Regions from separate parts of the Nonomuraea sp. H19 genome, predicted to be linked through region 3. Evidence: riboswitches for the same ligand, from Rfam matches in the RefSeq annotation. Region 3 holds a riboswitch; each other region holds the start of a gene.
What was found. Region 3 has a riboswitch for cyclic di-AMP ahead of ACTMTI_RS45045 (coiled-coil domain-containing protein). Riboswitches for the same ligand answer to the same signal wherever they lie in the genome.
Positions count from the first base shown of each region.

Region 1: linked by a shared signal. The riboswitch ahead of ACTMTI_RS33260 (C40 family peptidase) and the one ahead of ACTMTI_RS45045 (coiled-coil domain-containing protein) in region 3 are both predicted to bind cyclic di-AMP.
Region 2: linked by a shared signal. The riboswitch ahead of ACTMTI_RS12980 (C40 family peptidase) and the one ahead of ACTMTI_RS45045 (coiled-coil domain-containing protein) in region 3 are both predicted to bind cyclic di-AMP.
Region 4: linked by a shared signal. The riboswitch ahead of ACTMTI_RS15835 (C40 family peptidase) and the one ahead of ACTMTI_RS45045 (coiled-coil domain-containing protein) in region 3 are both predicted to bind cyclic di-AMP.

Region 1 covers NZ_JBQHCV010000017.1:91,086-96,096, forward strand. The annotation lists gene ACTMTI_RS33245 (NADP-dependent oxidoreductase) at 1-16, opposite strand, end outside; gene ACTMTI_RS33250 (winged helix-turn-helix transcriptional regulator) at 94-492, shown strand; gene ACTMTI_RS33255 (LuxR C-terminal-related transcriptional regulator) at 1,237-1,449, shown strand; gene ACTMTI_RS33260 (C40 family peptidase) at 1,456-2,499, opposite strand; cyclic di-AMP (ydaO/yuaA leader) riboswitch at 2,505-2,655, opposite strand; gene ACTMTI_RS33265 (amino-acid N-acetyltransferase) at 2,920-3,480, shown strand; gene ACTMTI_RS33270 (hypothetical protein) at 3,503-4,342, opposite strand; partial or broken gene ACTMTI_RS33275 (RDD family protein) at 4,496-4,972, shown strand.
Region 2 covers NZ_JBQHCV010000005.1:255,101-260,111, forward strand. The annotation lists gene ACTMTI_RS12970 (branched-chain amino acid aminotransferase) at 1-774, opposite strand, end outside; gene ACTMTI_RS12975 (3-isopropylmalate dehydrogenase) at 988-2,034, opposite strand; cyclic di-AMP (ydaO/yuaA leader) riboswitch at 2,135-2,275, shown strand; gene ACTMTI_RS12980 (C40 family peptidase) at 2,451-2,858, shown strand; gene ACTMTI_RS12985 (class I SAM-dependent methyltransferase) at 2,917-3,732, shown strand; gene serA (phosphoglycerate dehydrogenase) at 4,142-5,011, opposite strand, start outside.
Region 3 covers NZ_JBQHCV010000029.1:15,542-20,552, forward strand. The annotation lists gene ACTMTI_RS45035 (response regulator) at 1-505, shown strand, start outside; gene ACTMTI_RS45040 (hypothetical protein) at 625-828, opposite strand; gene ACTMTI_RS45045 (coiled-coil domain-containing protein) at 867-1,823, opposite strand; cyclic di-AMP (ydaO/yuaA leader) riboswitch at 1,829-1,967, opposite strand; gene galT (galactose-1-phosphate uridylyltransferase) at 2,036-3,115, opposite strand; gene ACTMTI_RS45055 (DeoR/GlpR family DNA-binding transcription regulator) at 3,112-3,891, opposite strand; gene ACTMTI_RS45060 (50S ribosomal protein bL37) at 4,028-4,105, shown strand; gene ACTMTI_RS45065 (TrpB-like pyridoxal phosphate-dependent enzyme) at 4,142-5,011, opposite strand, start outside.
Region 4 covers NZ_JBQHCV010000006.1:368,579-373,589, reverse strand. The annotation lists gene ACTMTI_RS15845 (phosphotransferase family protein) at 1-660, opposite strand, end outside; gene ACTMTI_RS15840 (NYN domain-containing protein) at 805-2,127, shown strand; cyclic di-AMP (ydaO/yuaA leader) riboswitch at 2,696-2,855, shown strand; gene ACTMTI_RS15835 (C40 family peptidase) at 2,929-3,438, shown strand; gene ACTMTI_RS15830 (hypothetical protein) at 3,726-4,502, shown strand; gene ACTMTI_RS15825 (M48 family metallopeptidase) at 4,589-5,011, shown strand, end outside.

The DNA.
Region 1 (5,011 bases), on a different contig from region 3:
CACGCATGTTCGTCATGCCGACGACCCTAGGAAGAGTTACTCTCTTCTGGTAAGTAGGCACCCAGAAGTGCGTAACCAACCGGGAGGAGACGCATGGCCACCAAGACGGCGGCGGAGCGGCGCGAGCAGGCCAAGGAGGCGTTCGACGCGTACTTCGCCGAGTGCCCCTCCCGGAAGCTGCTCGACCGCCTCAGCGACAAATGGGTCACGCTGGTGCTCACCGCGCTGGAGGCGGGGCCGTGCCGCTACAGCGACCTGGCCAGGCGCATCGCGGGCGTCAGCCAGAAGATGCTCACCCAGACCCTGCGCGGGCTGGAACGCGACGGCCTGGTCTCGCGTACGCTCACGCCTGCGGTGCCGGTGCGGGTGGACTATGAGCTCACCCCGCTGGGCGAGAGCCTGATGCCGCTGGTGGCCGCGATCAAGAGTTGGGCCGAGGTGCACATCGAGGACGTCGAGGCGGCCAGGGAGCGTTACGACGCCACCGTTTGAGCCGTACCGGACGGAGTCGCGAGGCTCCTTCTGGCCTGCCCGGTTTCCGATATGTGCTCGTCTGTAAGCATCAGGTCAAGGCCGCGGTCGACTATTTCGCTCCGGCCGCGGAAGTATTGATGACTCTCCGGCGACGCTCTCGGCATTCGGTAATGACCCTGACCGCTGACGGATGAGCGAAGCCGGAAATCGGGTTCGTTTCCTCCGGCAGCGCGCCGGTGAGCGTATCGAGGCGCGGGGGAGGTGTTCGAGCATGCACGGCGTGAACGCCTTGCCGGCCGGAGCCCGCGGCCCTGCGTGGCCGGGCGGGCCCCGCCCGCAAGACCGGATCGACCCGCTGACCTGGCGGCGGGTGGGCTCCGTGGCCGAAGCGGAGTCGCCGCGCAGGGCTCATGGGCGGTGGGGGGCGAGCAGCGCCCCACGCGTTACGGACGATCGCGCGACACGTGCTCATTTCGCGATAGCAGGCATATGGTCAGCGAGAAAATCGGCATCGTACGGAGCGAAATCCAAGACACCGGCGAGGCGTATCGGCGTCGGGTCCGGCGCTGCCGGATGGGTCAATGAGACGACACATCGCCCGACCTTCATAACGCGAGTGCGTCACATATATCCGATCATGTCAATAGCGCCCGTCAAGAGTGGCGATTGTCGTGCTTGACGACCTTTCCAGGATGCGTTTACCGTCTGCGAGACGAGCGGCTTTTAGCCCGTCCGAGTTGCTGTTGGGGGGGAGGGCTCCCGATGGGTGTGCTCACCGAAGGGGTTGAGCTTAGCCATGCGGATTTGGCGTTGCTGGCGGAGCTGGCCAAGGGGGTCACGGTCGATCGGGTGGGCAGACGTTTGGACATCAGTGGACGCACCGTACGCCGACGGTTACGGGGCATATGTGACCGCATCGGCGTGGCCACGGCGATCGAAGCCGTGGCCTGGGCAGCCCGCCGACAGTTGATCTAGGGGCGTTCAGTCCGCGATGCGCACCGCGCCGGCGAAGGGCCGGCGCTCGATCGAGGCGACACGTACGACATCACCCGTCTGGGGGGCGTGCACCATCATGCCGCCGCCCAGATAGATGCCGACGTGGTGCAGGTCGTTGTAGAAGAACACCAGGTCGCCTGGGCGCAGCTCGGATTTCGAGATGTGCCGGCCCGCGGTCCACTGGTTCCCGGTGTAGTGCGGCAGCGAGATGCCCACCCGCTGGAAGGCCGCCATCACCAGGCCGGAGCAGTCGTAGGAGTTGGGGCCCTCGGCGCCCCAGACGTACGGCTTGAGCTGCTGCGTGAGCGCCCACCTCGCGGCCTGGGCCGCTTTGCCGTTGCCCGGGATCGGCAGGTTGACCCGGACGGCGCGGGTGCCGGGGCGGCCGGCCTCGCCCAGAGCCCGCCTGAACAGGTCGCTCTCCACGTTCTTCACCAGCTTGGTGATCTTGTCGCGCTTCGATTCGAGGTCTGAGACGATCTTCTGGAGCTCGTCCATGCGCGTCTTGGCGTCGGCTCGGGCGCGGTCGGCGGCGTCCATGGCCTTGGCCAGTTGGTTGACCTCCTCGCCCTGCTCCTGCTCCATCGCGTAGGTCGTCGCCACGATGTCGAGGAACTTCTCCGGGTCCTGGGACGAGGTGAACGCCATCGCCCTGTTCAGGCCGCCCGTTATGTAGGCGTTCTGGGCGAGCAGGACGGCCTTGGCGCGCTTGGCTGCGAAGTCGGCCTCGCTGCCCGTCAGCGTCTTCTGCGCGGCGTCGGCGGCCTTCTTGGCGACTTTGTACTTCTCCCGCTGGCCGTTGTACTGCTCGCTCAGTGTCTCGATCTCCACGTGCAGCTTCTCGACCTGGTCGGAGAGCTCCTTGAGCGAGGGCTTCGGATCAGCGGAGGCCGGACCGGTGGGGACGGCGAATAGGAGTGCGGCGACTATGACGCCTGCCACACCGAGAAGGCGCCGGCGCCGAGCCCGTTCCGGAGGGCGGGCGTTCTTGCCCGCCGACTTCCCCTCACGGCTGAGCGTGCGCTTCACCAACCAGCTCCTCTCATCGACGCCGACCGGGTTAGCTGACGGGTTCGGGCCGGAGCAGCCCTACCGAGAGACTCGGATTCACCCCAGTGGTGGCGTGCGGAGGTCGCCACCGGCGGGTCCCCGGCTTCCCTCGCGGGAATTGGGCGTGTCACCCCGCGACACGCGGGGAAACGTCGTCGCTGGACACTAATGCACTCCGGGTTCGTGCTCAACCAGAACTGCTGGATCTGTAGAGGTTTCACAACCGAAGGGTCACAAGGTGATCTCGTGGACGCTCGTGCAGAACAGACCTTATGTCCTCTTCATCCCTGGTTTTGTGGGAGGTCGCGCCTGTAGTCGTCTGGCCGCGACATGTCACAGTCTTGGGCCAGACGTGGGATTTAGGGCTGAGCCGTAATGACATCTGTACTCTGGAGAGCCATGGAGCAGGTGGCCGAACAACCGACGACGCCCGAGACCGCGGCGGTGGTCCGCCGTGCCCGCACGCCCGACGTGCGGACGATCAGGCGCCTGGTCGACACCTACGCGGGCGCGGGACCGCGGCTCCTGGAGAAGACCACGGTGACGCTGTACGAGGACGTACAGGAGTTCTGGGTGGCCGAGCTGGACGGGCAGGTCGTCGGCTGCGGCGCGCTGCACGTGCTGTGGGAGGATCTCGCCGAGGTCCGCACGGTCGCCGTCGATCCGCAGTGCCGGGGCATGGGCATCGGCCATCGGATCGTCTCCGCGCTCATACGGCAGGCGACGGATCTGGGGCTGCGGCGTGTATTCTGTCTGACTTTTGAGGTCGACTTCTTCGCGCGGCACGGCTTCCGCCCGATCCAGGGCACGCCGGTCTCGCCAGAGGTCTACGCCGAGCTGCTGGCCTCGTACGACGAGGGTGTGGCGGAGTTCCTCGACCTGGAACACGTGAAGCCGAACACCCTGGGCAACACCCGCATGCTGCTCCATCTGACATCGGGTGACGCGGACCTTGACTAGATGGAAAGGTGATTGTTGATACCTATGTCGATACGTTGGGCGGTACAGGCATGTGTCCTGACACGTGCCACATGCGCACGCGAAGCGAGGTGACACGGTGAGCACCGGACAGCCGCCGTATCCACAGGACGAATCCGGCGAGACTTCTGCGCCTGGCACCCCGGACTACGGGCAGCAGAACACGGGCCGCCGCCACGGCGAGCCCGACCCGGACGCAACTGTGGTCGGCTACCGGGCGGACGATGCCTACGGGCAGCAGCCCCAATACGGCCAGCAGGGCTATGCCCAGCAGCCGCAGTACGGACAGCAGCCCCAATATGGTCAGCAACAGCAGTACGGCCAGCAGGGCTACCCCCAGCAAGGACAGCAACCCCAGTCGCAGCCCGACTATGGTCAGCAGGGCTACGGCCAGCAATATGGTCAGGGCCAGCAGCAGGGCTACGGGCAGCAGCCCCAGTCCCAGCCGGGTTACGGCCAGCAGTCGCAGCCCGGCTACGGCCAGCAGCCTTCCTCCGGCCAGTACGGCCAGCAGCAGGGCTACGGGCAGCAGCAGCCGTCCGGTCAGCAGTACGGACAGCAGCAGCAGTCCCAGCCGGACTATGGCCAGCAGGGCTACGGACAGCAGCAGCAGTCCCAGCCCGACTATGGGCAGCAGCAGGGCTACGGACAGCAGTCCCAGCCGGATTACGGGCAGCAGGGCTACGGACAGCAAGCGCAGTCCCAGCCTGACTACGGCCAGCAGTACGGCCAGCAGCCGCAGTCCCAGCCGGGCTACGGGCAGCAGCCCCAGTCCCAGCCGGGCTACGGCCAGCAGCAGTATGGCCAGCAGCCCCAGTCGCAGCCCGGTTACGCCCAGCCGCAATATGGCCAGCAGCAGTACGGCGACCAGCAGTACGGCCAGGCCTACGGGCAGCCGCAGCAGGCCGCCTACGGCCAGCCCGGCTACGGGCAGCAGTACGGACAGCCGGTCGGCGTCCAGCCCCCGGGCGCGCCGGCCCCGCTCGCGGAGTGGTGGCAGCGGCTGGTGGCGAGGATCGTCGACGGTGTGATCTTCGGCATCGTGATGACCGTGGTGACCATCGTTTTCACGCTTCTCCTGGCATCGAGCTACGACTCGACCACCGGGGTGACCACGGGCCTGTTCGGTTCGTTCCTCCTCGGCATCGTGGTAGCGGTCATCCTGACCCTTGCCTACGTCGGCTATGACTTCTTCCTGCACAAGGCGAAGGGTCAGACCGTCGGCAAGATGATCATGGGGATCAAGGTCGTCCAGGTCGGCGGCTCGGTGACACCGGGCGGCATCCCCACCGACGTGGCACTCAAGCGTGCGGGCGGGACGTGGGGCGGCTACATCCTCTACTGGCTGCCCTTCGGGCCCGTGCTCGCCGGCCTTGCGTGCGCCGTCAACGGCGCCTCCCAGTTGTGGGACAAGCCGCTGCAGCAGACGTTCGCGGACAAGTTCGCGGGCACCGTGGTAGTGAAGATCAAGTAGTCTTCCCTGCGCGTAAAACTAGGGGCCGGCTTCCCGCCG
Region 2 (5,011 bases), on a different contig from region 3:
GGGGGTGATGAGCTTGCCGCCGAGGACGAAGAACAGGTTCATGCCCCCCATCTCCTCGACGTACCGGTGCTCGTGGGCGTCCAGCCACACCACCTGGTCGCAGCCGTGCTCGACCGCCTGCCGCTGCGCGACGAACGCCGCGGCGTAGTTGCCGCCGCACTTGGCGAAGCCGGTGCCGCCGGGGGCGGCCCGGGTGTACTCGGTGGACAGCCAGACCGACACGGGCTTGATGCCACCGGTGAAGTACGAGGCCGCAGGCGAGGCGATGACCATGTACTTGTACGTCTTCGACGGATAGTTGACGCCGAGCCCCGCCTGCGTGGCGATCATGAAGGGGCGCAGGTAGAGGCTGTGCCCCTCGGTGGTGGGCACCCACTCCTTGTCGGTCTCGACGAGCAGCTCCAGCGACTCCACGAACGTCTCCTCGGGCAGCTCCGGCATGGCCATGCGGGCGGCCGAGCGGTTGAAGCGGGTGGCGTTCGAGTACGGGCGGAACATCACGATCGAGCCGGCGAGCTGGCGATAGGCCTTGAGGCCCTCGAAAAGCTCCTGGGCGTAGTGGAAGACCGAGGTGGCGGGGTCGAGAGAGAGCGGGCCGTACGGCATGAGCCTGGCGTCGTGCCAGCCCCGGCCGTCGGTGTAGTCGATGGAGATCATGTGATCGGTGAAGGTCTGCCCGAAACCAGGGTTCGCCAGTACCTGCTCGCGCTCGGCCGCGGTGCGAGCGTGGTCGGATAGCTGCACGTCGAAGCTGAGCTTCTGAGCGATGGTCATGACGGCGGTCCTTCTCTCTACGACTTCTGCGAAATCTACCGAAAACTGCTGGATGTGCGACTGCGCGGCAGCCGCTCGGGGGCAGCTCGTACTTCCTATTGTCTCGCTATATGGGATGGCAAGCGGCCTATGGGGTAATTCAGCCGTTCAGACGCGAAAAAGCGCCTGGCAGTCCTCTTCGGACCACCAGGCGCGTTTCGGGGCTAGGCGGTCCTAGCCGGATACTCGCGCGGTGATGTCGTCGCCGATCTCGTGGGTGGTGCGGCCGGCCCAGCCGGCCAGGCGCTCCACGATGTCGTCGGCGACGGCCTGCTCGACCTTGGCCGCCTCGGTGTGCAGGCCCAGGTGGTCGAGGAGCATGGCCACCGACAGGATGGTCGCGGTGGGGTCTGCCTTGCCCTGTCCGGCGATGTCGGGCGCGCTGCCGTGCACCGGCTCGAACATGCTGGGCGCGGTCCGCTCAGGGTTGATGTTGCCACTGGCGGCCAGGCCGATGCCACCGGCGATGGCCGCGCCGAGGTCGGTGATGATGTCGCCGAACAGGTTGTCGGTGACGACCACGTCGAACCGCTCCGGCTGCGTCACGAAGAACATCGAGGCCGCGTCGATGTGGGAGTAGTCGGTCGTGACCTCGGGGTATTCCTCCGCCAGGCGGTTGACCGTGCGCTGCCACAGGTCGCCGGCGTAGGTCAGGACGTTGGTCTTGTGGACGAGCGTGAGCTTCTTGCGCGGCCGGGTCATGGCCTTCTCGAACGCGTAACGCACCACGCGCTCGACGCCGTAGGCGGTGTTGAGCGACTCCTGGGTGGCGATCTCGTGGGGCGTGCCGCGCCGCATGGCGCCGCCGGTGCCCGCGTAGAGGCCCTCGGTGCCCTCGCGGACGACGATCATGTCGATGTCCTCGGCGGGCGTGTCGGCCAGCGGGGTCTCCACGCCGGGGAACAGCTTGACCGGGCGCAGGTTGACGTAGTGGTCGAACTCGAACCGGAGGCGGAGCAGCAGGTCGCGCTCGAGGATGCCCGGCGGCACACTGGGGTCGCCCACGGCGCCGAGCAGGATCGCGTCATAGCCGCGCAGCTCTTCGAGCACCGAGTCCGGCAGCGTCTCGCCGGTGCGGTGGTAGCGGGCTGCTCCCAGGTCGTAGTGGGTTGGCTCGATCTTCGTGCCGACGGCTTCCAGGATCTTCAGTCCTTCGGCCACGACTTCGGTGCCGATGCCATCTCCGGGGATGACGGCCAAGCGGATGTTACGCGACTCCATGGGCGGTACCTTACCGGCTCGTCTCGACTGACGAACACATCATCTCACTTTTCGGACGTCGGCTTTTTGTCTGTATTGCACCTCTTTGACCGTTTCGTTAGAGTCCGTCGAGCCTAATCCACGCAGCCGTTGTGTGGAGCCGGGGACCCACTTTTCCCTGGGGCGAATCGGCACCCGTGCCGTAGGGCTGCTTCCAAGCCCGAGCCCGTCAGCTAACCCGGTCGGCCGCATGGAAGGACACCCCCCTGTCTCGCATCGCCATAGCCCTGGCGGCGGGCGCCGCCGGGCTCATCCTGGCCACCCCAGCCCAGGCCGCGACCACCGACGACCCCATCACTCCGACCGGCTCTCACGCCAAGCCCATCCAGGAACAACCCGCGCCCAAGCCCGCTTGGAAGATCGCCCTCAAGTACGCCATGCACAAGCGCGGCACCCCGTACGTGTGGGGCGGCACCGGCAATCGCGGGTATGACTGCTCCGGGCTCATGCTCAGGGCGTACGAGCGGGCAGGGATCCAACTGCCACGCACCGCGCGCCAGCAGTACGGAGCGTTCGACAAGAAAATCGGCTGGGCTGACCTCAAGCCCGGCGATCTGGTCTTCTTCCACAACCTCGGGCACGTGGGCATGATCTCCCGGCCCGGCCACATGGTCCACGCGCCACGCACAGGTGACGTGGTCAAGGAGGAGCGCCTGACCAGCTGGCGCAGGAACTCTTTCGTGGGCGCCGTCCGTCCCGACCCCAAGGGCGTACGGCTCTGGTCCGAACTCAAGGAGCAGCGCCGCACCCCGGCGCCCGCCATGCTCAAGTCGGCGACCCTGTAGGAGGCGCGACGCGAGCGGCTCCGCGTCGCGGGGCCGCTCGCGGACGTAGCGTGGTGGTATGCCACCCGAGAAGGTGCATCTCACCGAGGAGAAGGCCACGCTCCTCGCCACTCTGCACGGGCGGGCGCTGGACGCGAGGTCCGGGCATCCGATCCTCGGCGACGACATGGCCGCCGAGGTGATCGACCGCATCGATCACGACTTCTCCAAGACCGGCATGAACGCCGCCCTCGCCGTCTCGGTCGCGCTGAGGGCTCGCTTCATCGACCGGTGGGCGGCCGAGTTCCTGGCCGCGCACACCGAGGCCACCGTGCTCCACCTGGGCTGCGGCCTCGACACCCGCTTCCACCGGCTGGCCCCGCCACCCACCGTCCGCTGGTACGACGTGGACTACCCCGAGATCATCGAGCTGCGGGAGCGGCTGTTCCCCGAGGCGCCCGGCTACCACACGATCGGCTCATCGGTCACCGACCTGACCTGGCTGGAGCAGGTCCCGGCCGACCATCCGGTGCTGGTCGTCGCCGAGGGCCTGCTCTACTATCTCGATCCTGACGGGGGCCGGGCCCTCCTCCGGGCGATCGTGGGCCGCTTCCCCGGCGGCCGGCTCGTCTTCGACGCGGTGAGCAGGCTCGGGCTTCGGATGCAGAAGCTCAACAGGCCGGTGCGCAAGGCCGGCGCCACGCTGGTGTGGGGTGTCGACGGCCCGGACGAGCTGGTGGCGATCCATCCGAGGCTGCGCTGCCTGAACGCGGTGAGCGCGTTCGACATCGACGGGTTCGACCGCCTGCCGCCATCGCACCGGATCGCCGCCCGGATCGCCAAGGCGCTGCCAGGGATGAAGCGGGCGGCGGTGTTCTACCGGCTCGAATTCTGAGGGGCGCCGCCGTTGTCCCTGCGGTCCAGCGCGGTCTGGACGGCCTCGGCGGCCTCGTCCTCGTGCTCTTCGGCGCGGTTCCAGGCATACATCTCGTACATGGTTCTCATCTCGTTTCGCGGGCGCGTTCCAAGGGGATATCGGACCCCGGTCGCGAATCCGACCAAAAGGCCTGATCTCACGGTCCGGATCGGATGGGACTTACCGGCCGACACACGCCACCACCCCGCGGCGAGTCGTCGACCTGCCCTAACAGGCCCCGCCGCGGCAGGTAATGAGTACGAACACCTGGCGCATTTGTAGTTACAGTACCCGAGGCATCTCGTTGGATGTCCTAGCATCTCGCATGGTGAGACAAGAAAAGCCGCCACCCGGAATGCTCCGGATGACGGCTCTACGCCCAGAGAGGTCAGTCCTCCAGGTCCACCGAGCGGCCGCTCTCCGCGCCGATCTCGGCCATGATCTGCTCGATGACGTCGGCCGGGATCGCCGAGTCTACGGTCAGCGCGATCAGCGCCTTGCCGCCCTTGACGTCGCGGGCCACCTGCATCGAGGCGATGTTGACGCTGTGCTCGCCGAGAAGGCGGCCGACCACGCCGACGATGCCGGGCCGGTCGGCGTAGGTGAAGAACGCCAGGTGGGCCGTCGGCTCGATCTCCATCTCGTAGCCGTTGACCTCGACGATCTTGGTGATCTGGCGAGGACCGGAGAGCGTACCGGAGACCGAGACGTGGCGGCCGTCGGCGAGCACGCCGCGCACGGTGATCACGTTGCGCCAGTCGGGGCTCTCGGAGCTGGTCACCAGCTCGACGGTGACGCCGCGGTCCTTGGCCAGCAGCGGCGCGTTGACGTACGTGACCTGCTCCTCGATCACGCCGGCGAACACGCCCTTGAGCGCGGCCAGCTCGATCACCCGCACATCGTGGGAGGCGATCTCGCCGCGCACCTCGACGTCGAGCTTGGTGGCGACCTCGCCGGCCAGCGCGGTGAACACCCGGCCCAGCTTCTCCGCCAGCGGCAGGCCCGGCTTGACGTCCTCTGCGACGGCGCCGCCCTGGACATTGACGGCGTCCGGCACGAACTCGCCGGCCAGCGCCAGCTTCACGCTCCGCGCGACCTGGGTGCCGGCCTTCTCCTGGGCCTCGTGGGTGGAGGCGCCCAGGTGCGGGGTGGCCACGACCTGGTCCAGCTCGAACAGAGGGCTGTCGGTGCACGGCTCCTTGGAGAACACGTCCAGGCCCGCTCCCGCGACGCGCCCCTCCTTGATCGCCGAGTAGAG
Region 3 (5,011 bases):
CAGGCCCGACGTGATCCTGATGGACCTGCGTATGCCGGGCATGGACGGGCTGACCGCGATCACCGAGCTGACCAGGCTCGGCGTCACCGCGCGCGTGCTGGTTCTGACGACCTACGACACCGACACCCACGTCCTTCCGGCGATCGAGGCGGGCGCGACCGGCTACCTGCTCAAGGACTCCCCCCGGGAGGACCTGCTGCGAGGCGCGCGGGCCGCCGCCAAGGGCGAGAGCGTGCTGTCGCCTTCGGTGGCGGCACGGCTGATGAACCGGGTCAGGACGCCCGCGCCGCAACTGCTCAGCCAGCGGGAGCTCGAGGTCCTCGAACTCGTGGCGGCCGGGAACACCAACCGTGAAGCGGCCGCCCGGCTGTTCATCACCGAGGCCACGGTCAAGAGCCACCTTCTGAACATCTACGCCAAGCTCGGCGTGGGGGACCGCGCCGCCGCCGTCACCGAGGCGTTCAACCGAGGTCTGCTCGTCCCACGAATGCCTGAACAGTCCTGACCCTTGAGCTTGTCTTCGAGTGCGCACCTTGCCCAGCAGGTCAAGAGCCCGTTGGACGGAGCGCATGCGCTGGAAGGCGTCGCCCGCCGCGCGATCAGCGCGCCTCGTCGACTCTCGTGTCACATCCGGCCGGGTGTGCGGCCGGCCGCGTCGCCGTAGCGGACCCATCGACCGCCGGAGATCGTCGCCCACCGCTCGACGGTTCCTGGCGCAAGACCGAGGAGTTTGCCGATGACGGGCGGCGGAAGCTGGCGAGCGTGGTCGAGCAGGGCGCTGCTGCGGTCGGGACGGGCGTCGATGCCGAGCTGGGTCGTCTTCTTCAAGTGTGCGAATAGCTCACCAGATGCTATTCGTCCCATTCTCAGTACATCGAGATGTGCACGTGGTCGAAGTGGTTCTCGGTGACGCTGCCGCGGTTCGACATCGCCCGCCAGCCCGAGCCCATGTTGATGCGCTGCTTCCAGATCACGTACTTGACGCCGATCTTGTCCTTGTTCTTGATGGCCCAATCCGCGATCCGGTCGCCCAGGGCGTTGTTGGCGGCCGTGGGCATCGAGCCGCCGGTGCTCATCATGAAGTCGCAGGCCCGGCCCAGCGGATGCTCGCCGTCGGAGCCCGCGCGGAAGCAGCCCACCGCGTACGGCAGCGCGAAGTTCTTCTGGACCTGCGCGCGCATGAGACGCGTACGGGAGGTGATGTTGTCCGCGCCCGAGGGCAGTTCGGGGGCCCAGCTGCCGTTGCTCTTGCGGCCCGTGCCGAACGGCACGAGGTCCTCGAGCTTCTTCTTGATGTCGTCGATGACGTCCTCGGCCTCGTCGCGCTGCTTGTCCACCTCGGCCGCGTCCCCGCGGATCTCGTTGGCGAGCGCGACGGCCTCGTCGGCGGCCTTCTTCTTGTCGTCGCGCGCCTTGGCCACGCCGTTCACGAGCGCCTGCTGCTCGGCCGTCACCTGGTTGAGTACGGCCGCGCTGCCGCCGTTCTCCGGGAGCATGAAGCTCGGCACGGAGGGGTCGCCGTTCTGGTAGCGCAGCCGGGCGATCTCGCCGACGCGCTGCTCGGTCGCCGCCAGCGTCTGCTCCGCCGTGGCCAGGCGCTCCTTCGCCGCCTTCGCGGCCTCCTGCGCCTTGGCCAGTTCGACCCGCTTGAGGTTGTACTTCTCGATGAGCTTGTCGACCTTGCTGTTGAGCTGCTTCAGCTGGGTGCGGAGCTCGGATTCAGTGGGTTTGGGGGCCGCCGACGCCGTGGTCGCCGGAAGGAAGGCGACGGCGGCGGCGGCGATCAGACCGATGGCAAGACTCACGGGGGACGAAGCCGCCACGTGGTGTTTCCTCTCCCTCTGCCGACCGGGTTAGCTGACGGGTTCGGGATGGGAGTTGCTTCCCTACCACCGAAGTGGATTCACCCCAAGTGCATGGGTCCCCGGCTCCCGGGCACCGCGCCCGGGATTAGGCGTGCGCCAGCCGTTACGGATGGTGCATAAGGGGATATTAATGGTAGATCACGAGTAATGCGACCTTAACTAGAAATCCATTAGTGATCTACTTGTGATCGAAGCATGCGTGCGGCCTCCTCCGGCAGCACGTCGTTGACGAAGGCGCCCATCGCCGACTCGGACCCGGCCAGATACTTCAGCTTCCCGGGCGCGCGCCTGATGCTGAACAGCTCCAGGTGCAGGTACGCCAGCTCGCGGTCCTGCCGCACGGGCGCCTGGTGCCAGGCCGAGATGTACGGCATCACGACCCCGAACAGCCCGTCGAACGCCCGCAGCACCGAGGTGTAGAGCGGCGCGAACGCGGCCCGCTCCGCCTCCGTCAGCGCCGCCAGGTCGGCCACCTGCCGATGCGGGTAGATGTGCACCTCGAACGGCCAGCGTGCGGCGGCCGGCACGAACGCCGTCCACAGCTCGTTGGCGGCCACCACCCGCGTCCCGGCGGCGCGTTCGGCCGCCAGCACGTCGGCGAACAGGTTGCCCGGACCCTTGTAGCGGGCCGCGGCGCCGAGCTGGAGCCGGGTCCGGGGCGTGATGTACGGGTAGGCGTAGATCTGGCCGTGCGGGTGAGCGAGCGTGATGCCGATCTCCGAGCCCCGGTTCTCGAAGCAGAACACCTGCTCCACGCCCTCGATCCCGGACAGCTCGGCCGTACGGTCCGCCCACGCCTCCATGACCAGTTCCACCTGGGCGTCGGAGAGCCGGGAGAAGGAGGAGGAGTGTTCGGAGGTGAAGCAGACCACCTCGCACCTCCCCACCCCCGGACGGACCTCACTCAGCCCGCCCACATCCTGATAAGTCCCAAAATTTCCAGAAAAAGAGGGGAAGCGGTTCTCGAACACCACCACGTCGTAGTCGTACGCCGGGATCTCCGACGACCGCGTGTCCGACGACGGGCACAGCGGGCACTCGGCCGCCGTCCCGGTCGGCTGGAACGTCCGCGTCTGCCGGTGACCCGCGATCGCGATCCACTCCTCCGTCAGCGGGTCGTAACGCATCTCGGAGGCCACGGGCCGAGAGTCCAGCTCCCGCCGGTCGATCGCGCTCCGGTCGGCGTCGTCCCGCAGGTCGAAGTAGATCAGCTCTCGGCCGTCGGCCAGATGGGTGATGGTGCGTTTCAAGGGGTGCCCTCCGCGATGATCAATTCTCCGGCGCGTTCGGCCAGTTCGGTGCGTGCGTCCTCGGGCAACCCCGGGTCGCTGATGACCACGTCGGCCTCACTCAGCTCGGCGATGGTGCTGATGCCGACGGTGTTCCACTTGGTGTGGTCTGCGGGGACGACCAGCCGGTGCGCGGCCGCCACCAATTCCCTGTCGGTCTCGGACTCGAGCAGGTTGGGCGTGGTGAACCCGGCGCGCACGCTCATCCCGTGCACGCCGAGGAAGAGCGTGTCGACGTGGAGACGGCGGATCGCGGCCACGGCCACCGGGCCGACCAGTGCGTCCGAGGGCGTGCGTACGCCACCGGTCAGCACGACCGTGCGGTCGGCGCGCGGGTTGCGGTGGAACACGTCGGCGACGGGGATCGAGTTGGTGATCACCGTGAGCTCCGGCACGCCGATCAGGTGATGGGCCAGCGCCCAGGTCGTGGTCCCCGCGGACAGCGCCACGGCGGTGCCGGGCCGCACGAGCTGGGCCGCGCGCCGCGCGATGGCCTCTTTCTCCTGCTGCTGGCGGGCGGATTTGGCGGTGAAGCCGGGCTCCTCGGTCGAGCCGGGGCCGACGGCGGTCGCACCGCCGTGCACCTTCTCCACCAGCCCGCGCTCGGCCAGCACCTCCAGGTCGCGGCGGATGGTCATGTCGGAAACGCCGAGCTCGCGTACGAGGTCGGCCACCCGCACGCCGCCGTTGCTTCGCACGCGCTCGAGAATCGCCTGTTGACGCTGCTGTGCGAGCACGCCCGCTCCTTCCAACAGATTCCACCAAATTATGACACGAATATGTTGGGGAATGTTAGTTCGCGCGTGTCGCTTGCCCGATCGCCGTAAGAGAGAGACCTTGAAGGCACGCCTACCGATCATCGGGAGGGAACTCATGGCCAAGCGCGCACGCAAGGGCAGGGCACGCAAGAAGAAGAAGGCTAACCACGGCAAGCGCCCCACGGCGAAGTGACGGGGTGGCCGCCTCCATCCGGCGGCCATCCCGTTTTCACCCGGGGAGCTCGGCCAGGGCCTGGTCGATGCGGTCCTGCGGAAGCGTGTAGTCCTCCAACTGCCCGGCCAGGTAGCGGTCGTAGGCGCCGAGGTCGAAGTGCCCGTGGCCGCAGAGCGCGGTCAAGATGACCTTTTCACGGCCGCTCTCCTTGCAGCGCAGCGCCTCGGCGATGGTCTCGGCCAGCGCGTGCGTGGGCTCGGGAGCGGGCACGATGCCCTCGGTTCTGGCGAAACGGACGCCGGCCGCGAAGCATTCGTTCTGCGAGCGGGTGACCGCTTCGAACAGGCCCAGTTCGTACATGTGCGACAGCAGCGGCGACATCCCGTGATAGCGCAGCCCGCCGGCGTGAATCGGGTCCGGCACGAACGCGTGCCCGAGCGTGTGCATCTTGAGCAGTGGCGTCAGGCCGGCCGTGTCGCCGAAGTCGTAGGCGTAGGCGCCGCGGGTGAACGACGGGCAGGCGGCAGGCTCGACCGCGCGGAACACCGTCCCGATCCGCCCGGCCAGCTTCTCGCGCAGGAAGGGGAAGGCCAGGCCGGCGAAGTTCGAGCCGCCTCCGGTGCAGCCGATGACCAGGTCCGGCATTTCGGGAAGCTGTTCCAGCGCCTCCTCACCGATCACCGTCTGGTGCATGAGCACGTGGTTGAGCACCGAGCCGAGCGCGTAGCGGGCCTCCGGCGTCGCGGCGGCCACCTCGACGGCCTCGCTGATCGCGATGCCCAGGCTCCCCGGCGAGTCAGGGTGCTCGGCCAGCACCTTCCCGCCCGAGCTCGTCACGGGTGACGGGCTCGCGTGCACGGTGGCGCCGTACACCTGCATGAGCGAGCGGCGGTACGGCTTCTGGTCGTAGGAGGCACGTACCAT
Region 4 (5,011 bases), on a different contig from region 3:
ATCGGGCCCCGGATCGGCGGGCCAGTGTGCCTCCAGCCAGTGGAAGGCCCGCTCCAGCAGCGGGATGCGCCGCTCGCCGTGCGCCCACTCGTAATAGGCGCGCTGCCTGTCGACGTGCGCCCGCAGGCCGCCCGCCCCGAGCACGGACAGCTCCTCTGGGGTGAAGCGGGTTTCGTGCAGCGCCGCGAGGATCCCCACGGCGGCATCCTGCAGCCTGCGCTGGTCCTCGGGCGCCGCGTCGCAGAGCCAGCCGCCGAACGTGTACGGCATCACGTCCGGCGGCACCTCGCCGTCGGCTCGCTCCATGACGAAGAACGGCGTGCCGAGCGGGCGGGGATCCGGCTCGAACCAGAGGGCCCTGGGCGCTGGAATCCCAGCTTTTTCCCTGGCCAGGCGCATTATTTCGAACTGCGCCCGCAAATCATACGAAGGGAATACCGGAACGGCTTCCTCCGCAGGTGCCAGTCTTGCTACACAGCGCGTTCGCGCCCCACCCCAGGTGGCGGTGAAGAACAGGGTCTCGCTCGACATGCCGTTGCTCAGCGGCCGGGACAGTTCGGACACCGCGGCGTCCGTGCCGACCCTGCCGCGGAGCCATCCGCTCACCTGCTCGCGGAGTTCTTCCAGGTCGCGGGTGGAAGTACGCATCTGCTCGGACACGGTGGGCCTCCCGGTGAGCTGCTGCCCCCGGGACAGTCGTACCTCGCCAACCAAGCGCTCGTCCATACATGGGCGACCGTTATGGTCAGGTACGCAACAGCCGTACCCTTGTCTGAAAGGGCATGTCACGAAGGGACAAGTGGGATGAGTTCAGCGGGTGAAGGCCTGTCTCGCCCGCTTCCCGAGCAGGTGCGGCTCAACGTGGTCGACCTGGCGGCTCAGGTTCTCGGGTCGATGCCCGCTGTCTCCATCCCGCAGCCGTTGCGTGGCATCGCGAAATTCGACCCGCGCAAACGCGCCAAACTGGGCAGTGCGCCCATCGCCGCGCAGCTGGAGAACGACAAGAAGTTCCGCGAGCTGGTCGCCGAGTCGGTGGCCGCCGGGTGGCCCGAGCTCGTAGCCTCGCTGGCCGACGGCAACGTGCCGCCCGCCGCCGACCCCGTGCTGGTGGCCGCGGCTGCGTACCTCACCCGGCCGCCCGGCTGGGCGGAGATGATCGAGGCCGCCCGCACCGACCTGGAGCAGTCGGCCGCGGCGGCCGAGGGGTCGGAGCGCGAGGAGGTGGTCTCGCGGCTGCGCGAGCAGCTCACCGCGCAGAAGAGCGCCGCCAAGGAGGAGGCCGACCGGCTGCGCGAGCAGATCAAGCTCGCCCGCGCGGAAAACTCCGATCTACGACGTAAGCTGCACGACGCCCGCGAGCGCGCCAAGGCCGCGCTGGCGCGGGCCGAGGAGATGGAGCACGCGGCCGAGGAGGCCAGAACCGCCGCCTCGGCCGCGGGCAGTGCCGGCGAGGCCGAGCTGCGGCGGCTGCGCGAGCGGCTGGCCGACGTGGAAAGGCAGCTCGAAGCCTCGCGCCGGGCCGCCCGTGAGGGCCGGAGCATCGAGGACGCCCGCATCAGGGTGCTGCTCGACGCGCTGCAGGACGCCTCCGCGGGACTGCGCAGGGAGCTCGCCCTGCCCACGACGATCAGCCGGCCCGCCGACTCGGTCGCGGCGATCACCGGGGAGCGTCCCGGCGTGCGCGGAGTGCCCGCGCGGGCACTGGCCGACGACGACCCGCAGCTCCTCGACCAGATTCTGGCCGTGCCGCAGGTGCACCTGATCATCGACGGCTACAACGTCACGAAAACCGGTTACGGCACGCTCACGCTCGCCGACCAGCGCAACCGGCTGATGACCGGGCTCGGCGGGCTGGTCGCGCAGACCAGGGTCGAGGTGACCGTGGTGTTCGACGGCGCCGAGCTCAACGCCCCCGTCCAGGTGGTGGCGCCGCGGGGGGTGCGCGTGCTGTTCAGCGCGCCGGGGGAGATCGCCGACGACCTCATCCGCCAGCTCGTACGCGCTGAGCCGCCCGGCCGGGCCATCGCCGTGGTGTCGTCGGACCGCGAGGTGGCCGAGTCCGTCATGCGGATGGGAGCCAGACCCGTTCCGTCCGCTCTGCTGCTGCGCAGGCTGGGCCGGGCCTGAATAACGGAGGGTGCCGGTGGCCGCGCACCTGGCGCAGCCGCCGCTGACGGGCGGCGTCATCAAGGTCGTCAAGCTTTCCGACTACGGCAGCACCATCATCGGCGCCGTCCGCCCGTAGCGTCTCTTGCCATCCTGGCCCGTTTCCGGGTCCAAGGATGGGTGATTTCGGTCTTCAACGGCCACGCATTGCCGACGCCGGCTCATCTTCTCCTCTTTGCACACTCGCGCCAGCCCGGCGGAAGGGGGGAGCCGGGGCTCAGGGTGGCGGCGCGAAAAGTGTGACAAAAGCGACAATCTGGGACCTTACAAACCCCTGCGCCAGGAATTGTGACCAGGGTCACATTTGCATAACGAAACCTGGTGTTCCAGCAGGGATTTCCTTCCTTACTGGCCCCGTTATCTGATCTTTACAACCTGACTGGCGTTTTGCCGAACCTTGACCTCTCGGCGTAGCTTCTGGCCTCGCGGCGACAACCCATGCCGTCGCGAACCGGCATCGGTCACCCGATGTGAATCAGATAGAGATCCGTCGGTCGCCGCCGACATCCCCATATAGACACCTCAATGAGGCGGCGATCTGCCGAGTCCGTGCAGCCAGGAGGCACGGAGCCGGGGAACCATGGATCCCTTCCCCAGGGATCAGGGGTGAATCGGCGCGTAACGCGCCGTAGGGCGACTTCCAGGCCCGAATCCGTCAGCTAACCCGGTAGGCGTTCGTGGAAGACTCAAGGAGAAATCCTGTCTACCTCCCTGCAAAACCCCCGTCTGTCCCGCCTTGCCCTGAGCGGAGTAGCGCTCACGATGACCGTGACGGCCGGAGGTCTGATCCTCCATGCCCCAACGGCGCGGGCGGCGACGAGCGATTCGGCCACCACCGCCACCACGGCCAAGGCGGCGACCACCGCCAAATCGGCCAAGTCCGCGGCGGCGGCCAGGATCGCTCGGCAGAAGGAAAGGGCCAGCAAGGCCATCGCCGTGGCCAAGAAGCAGATCGGTGACCCGTACCGTTACGGCGCCGACGGCCCCGGCTCGTTCGATTGTTCCGGTCTCACCCAGTACGCCTGGAAAAAGGCCGGAGTGAAGCTCCCGCGCGTGGCGGCAAGCCAGTTCGCCCGCATCAAGCGGAAGGTCTCCTGGAAGAACCTCCAGCCAGGCGACCTGCTGTTCTTCAGCGGGCTCGGCCACGTGGGCATGTATGTCGGCAACGGCAAGATGATCCACTCGCCGCGGACAGGCTATCGGGTGCAAATCGTCAAGCTGAGCGGATGGCGCAAGTCGTCGTTCGTCGGCGCGGTTCGCCCCGGTATTTAATTCACAGCCCCGCCCGATCTCGGGCGGGGCTCTGTCTTTCCCCGCACCTCCCTCGCCGTCGTGCGCTGGGGTTCTCCCTTCTCGTACGGCAAGCCAACGGCACGCCACCCGCCGCACGTGGCCGGCGGCCTCCAGGAAGACGCCCGCTGACCCGCACGTGGCGAGCCGCCGCAACGGCGCACAGCGGGCCATCGCCATGGTCCGCCGCCTGGCCTTCGTGCGCGATCCAGGTCGGCGGCCGACTACGATCGGGCAGCGTGTCCGAGCGGGTGAGCCGACGAGCTGCGATGGCCGTTCTCCTGCTCCTCGTCCCCGGCAGCGCCCCCGAACCCCCCGTTCTCCCCCCTGAAGCGCGTGGCCTGTGGCGCGACGGTGTGGTCGTGGCGCATGGGGCGCGTTCCGTCGTCGTCGGTCACCGTGCGCCGCGCGGTGAGCTCGAGGAGCTGGCGCGGCGGGCCGACACCGCCGGGCGGCGGGTCTCGGACGTTCTCCGCCGGAGCGTGCGGCCGCTGGTCGTCGTCCCGGACTCCGCGGCGGAGGCGGCTCGGCTGGCCGGGGCCGGAAGGTTCGACGGGCTGGCGGCGGTGGCCGACGGCGGCAGGGTGATCGTCGTTCCCGAGGTCTTCGCCAGGCTCAATGCCATCGGCAAGGACGTCGTTCTCACGCATGAGCTCACCCACGTCGTGGCGGGCACCGATCGGCTGCCTCCCTGGCTTTATGAGGGGTTCGCCGACTACGTGGGCTATCGGGACGCCGGGCTGCCCGTGCGGATCGCCGCCGCTGAGCTGGCCGCCGAGGTGCGGGCTGGGCGGTTGCCGCCCGGATTGCCGGGACCGGCCGCATTCGCCGCGGACGGCCGCGACCCCATACGGCTCGCACGGGCGTACCAGGAGGCGTGGCTGGCGTGTCGCTTCCTCGCCGACCGGTTCGGTGAGGAGACGCTGGTGAGGCTCTACCGTGATGCCCAGGCGGCCGGCGTCGACCGGGCGCTCGCCTCGCTCGGGCTCTCCACGGCCACGCTGACGGAACGGTGGCGCGACTACGTACGGGATCGGCTCGCGTAAGAGAGGCGGAGGATGTGACACAGGGAGGAGTCTCGACGGGGGATCCGGATCCGGGGGATCCCGTGGACCGGGAGCATAGGGGGAGCATGGCCGGAGAGGACGGCGGCGACGGGCGGCCGCGGAGGCCCGCAGGGGTGGCGCTGGTGCTGCTGGGCGTCGTGATCGTGGCCGTGGCCGCGTTCAGCACGCCGTGGCGGGTGCTGGCCTCGGGGCCGCCCGATCCCGCCCGTGACTTCAGCGCGGCCGAGATCGCCCGCGCGAAGGCGTTCGACGCGGCCACCAGCCTGCCGGGCTACCTGTCGCTCGCGCTCACGATCATCTTCGCGGGATTGCTGGTGGCCACCCCGTTCGGCGCCAAGGTCCTGGGCCGGCTGCGCGGCCCCTGGTGGGTGCGGGTGATCCTGGGCGTCGTGGTCATCACCGCGATCAGTGAGGTGATCAGGTGGCCGCTCGGGATCTGGTTCGAGACGCTGCTGCGCGACTACGGCCTGTCCACCCAGGACTGGGCG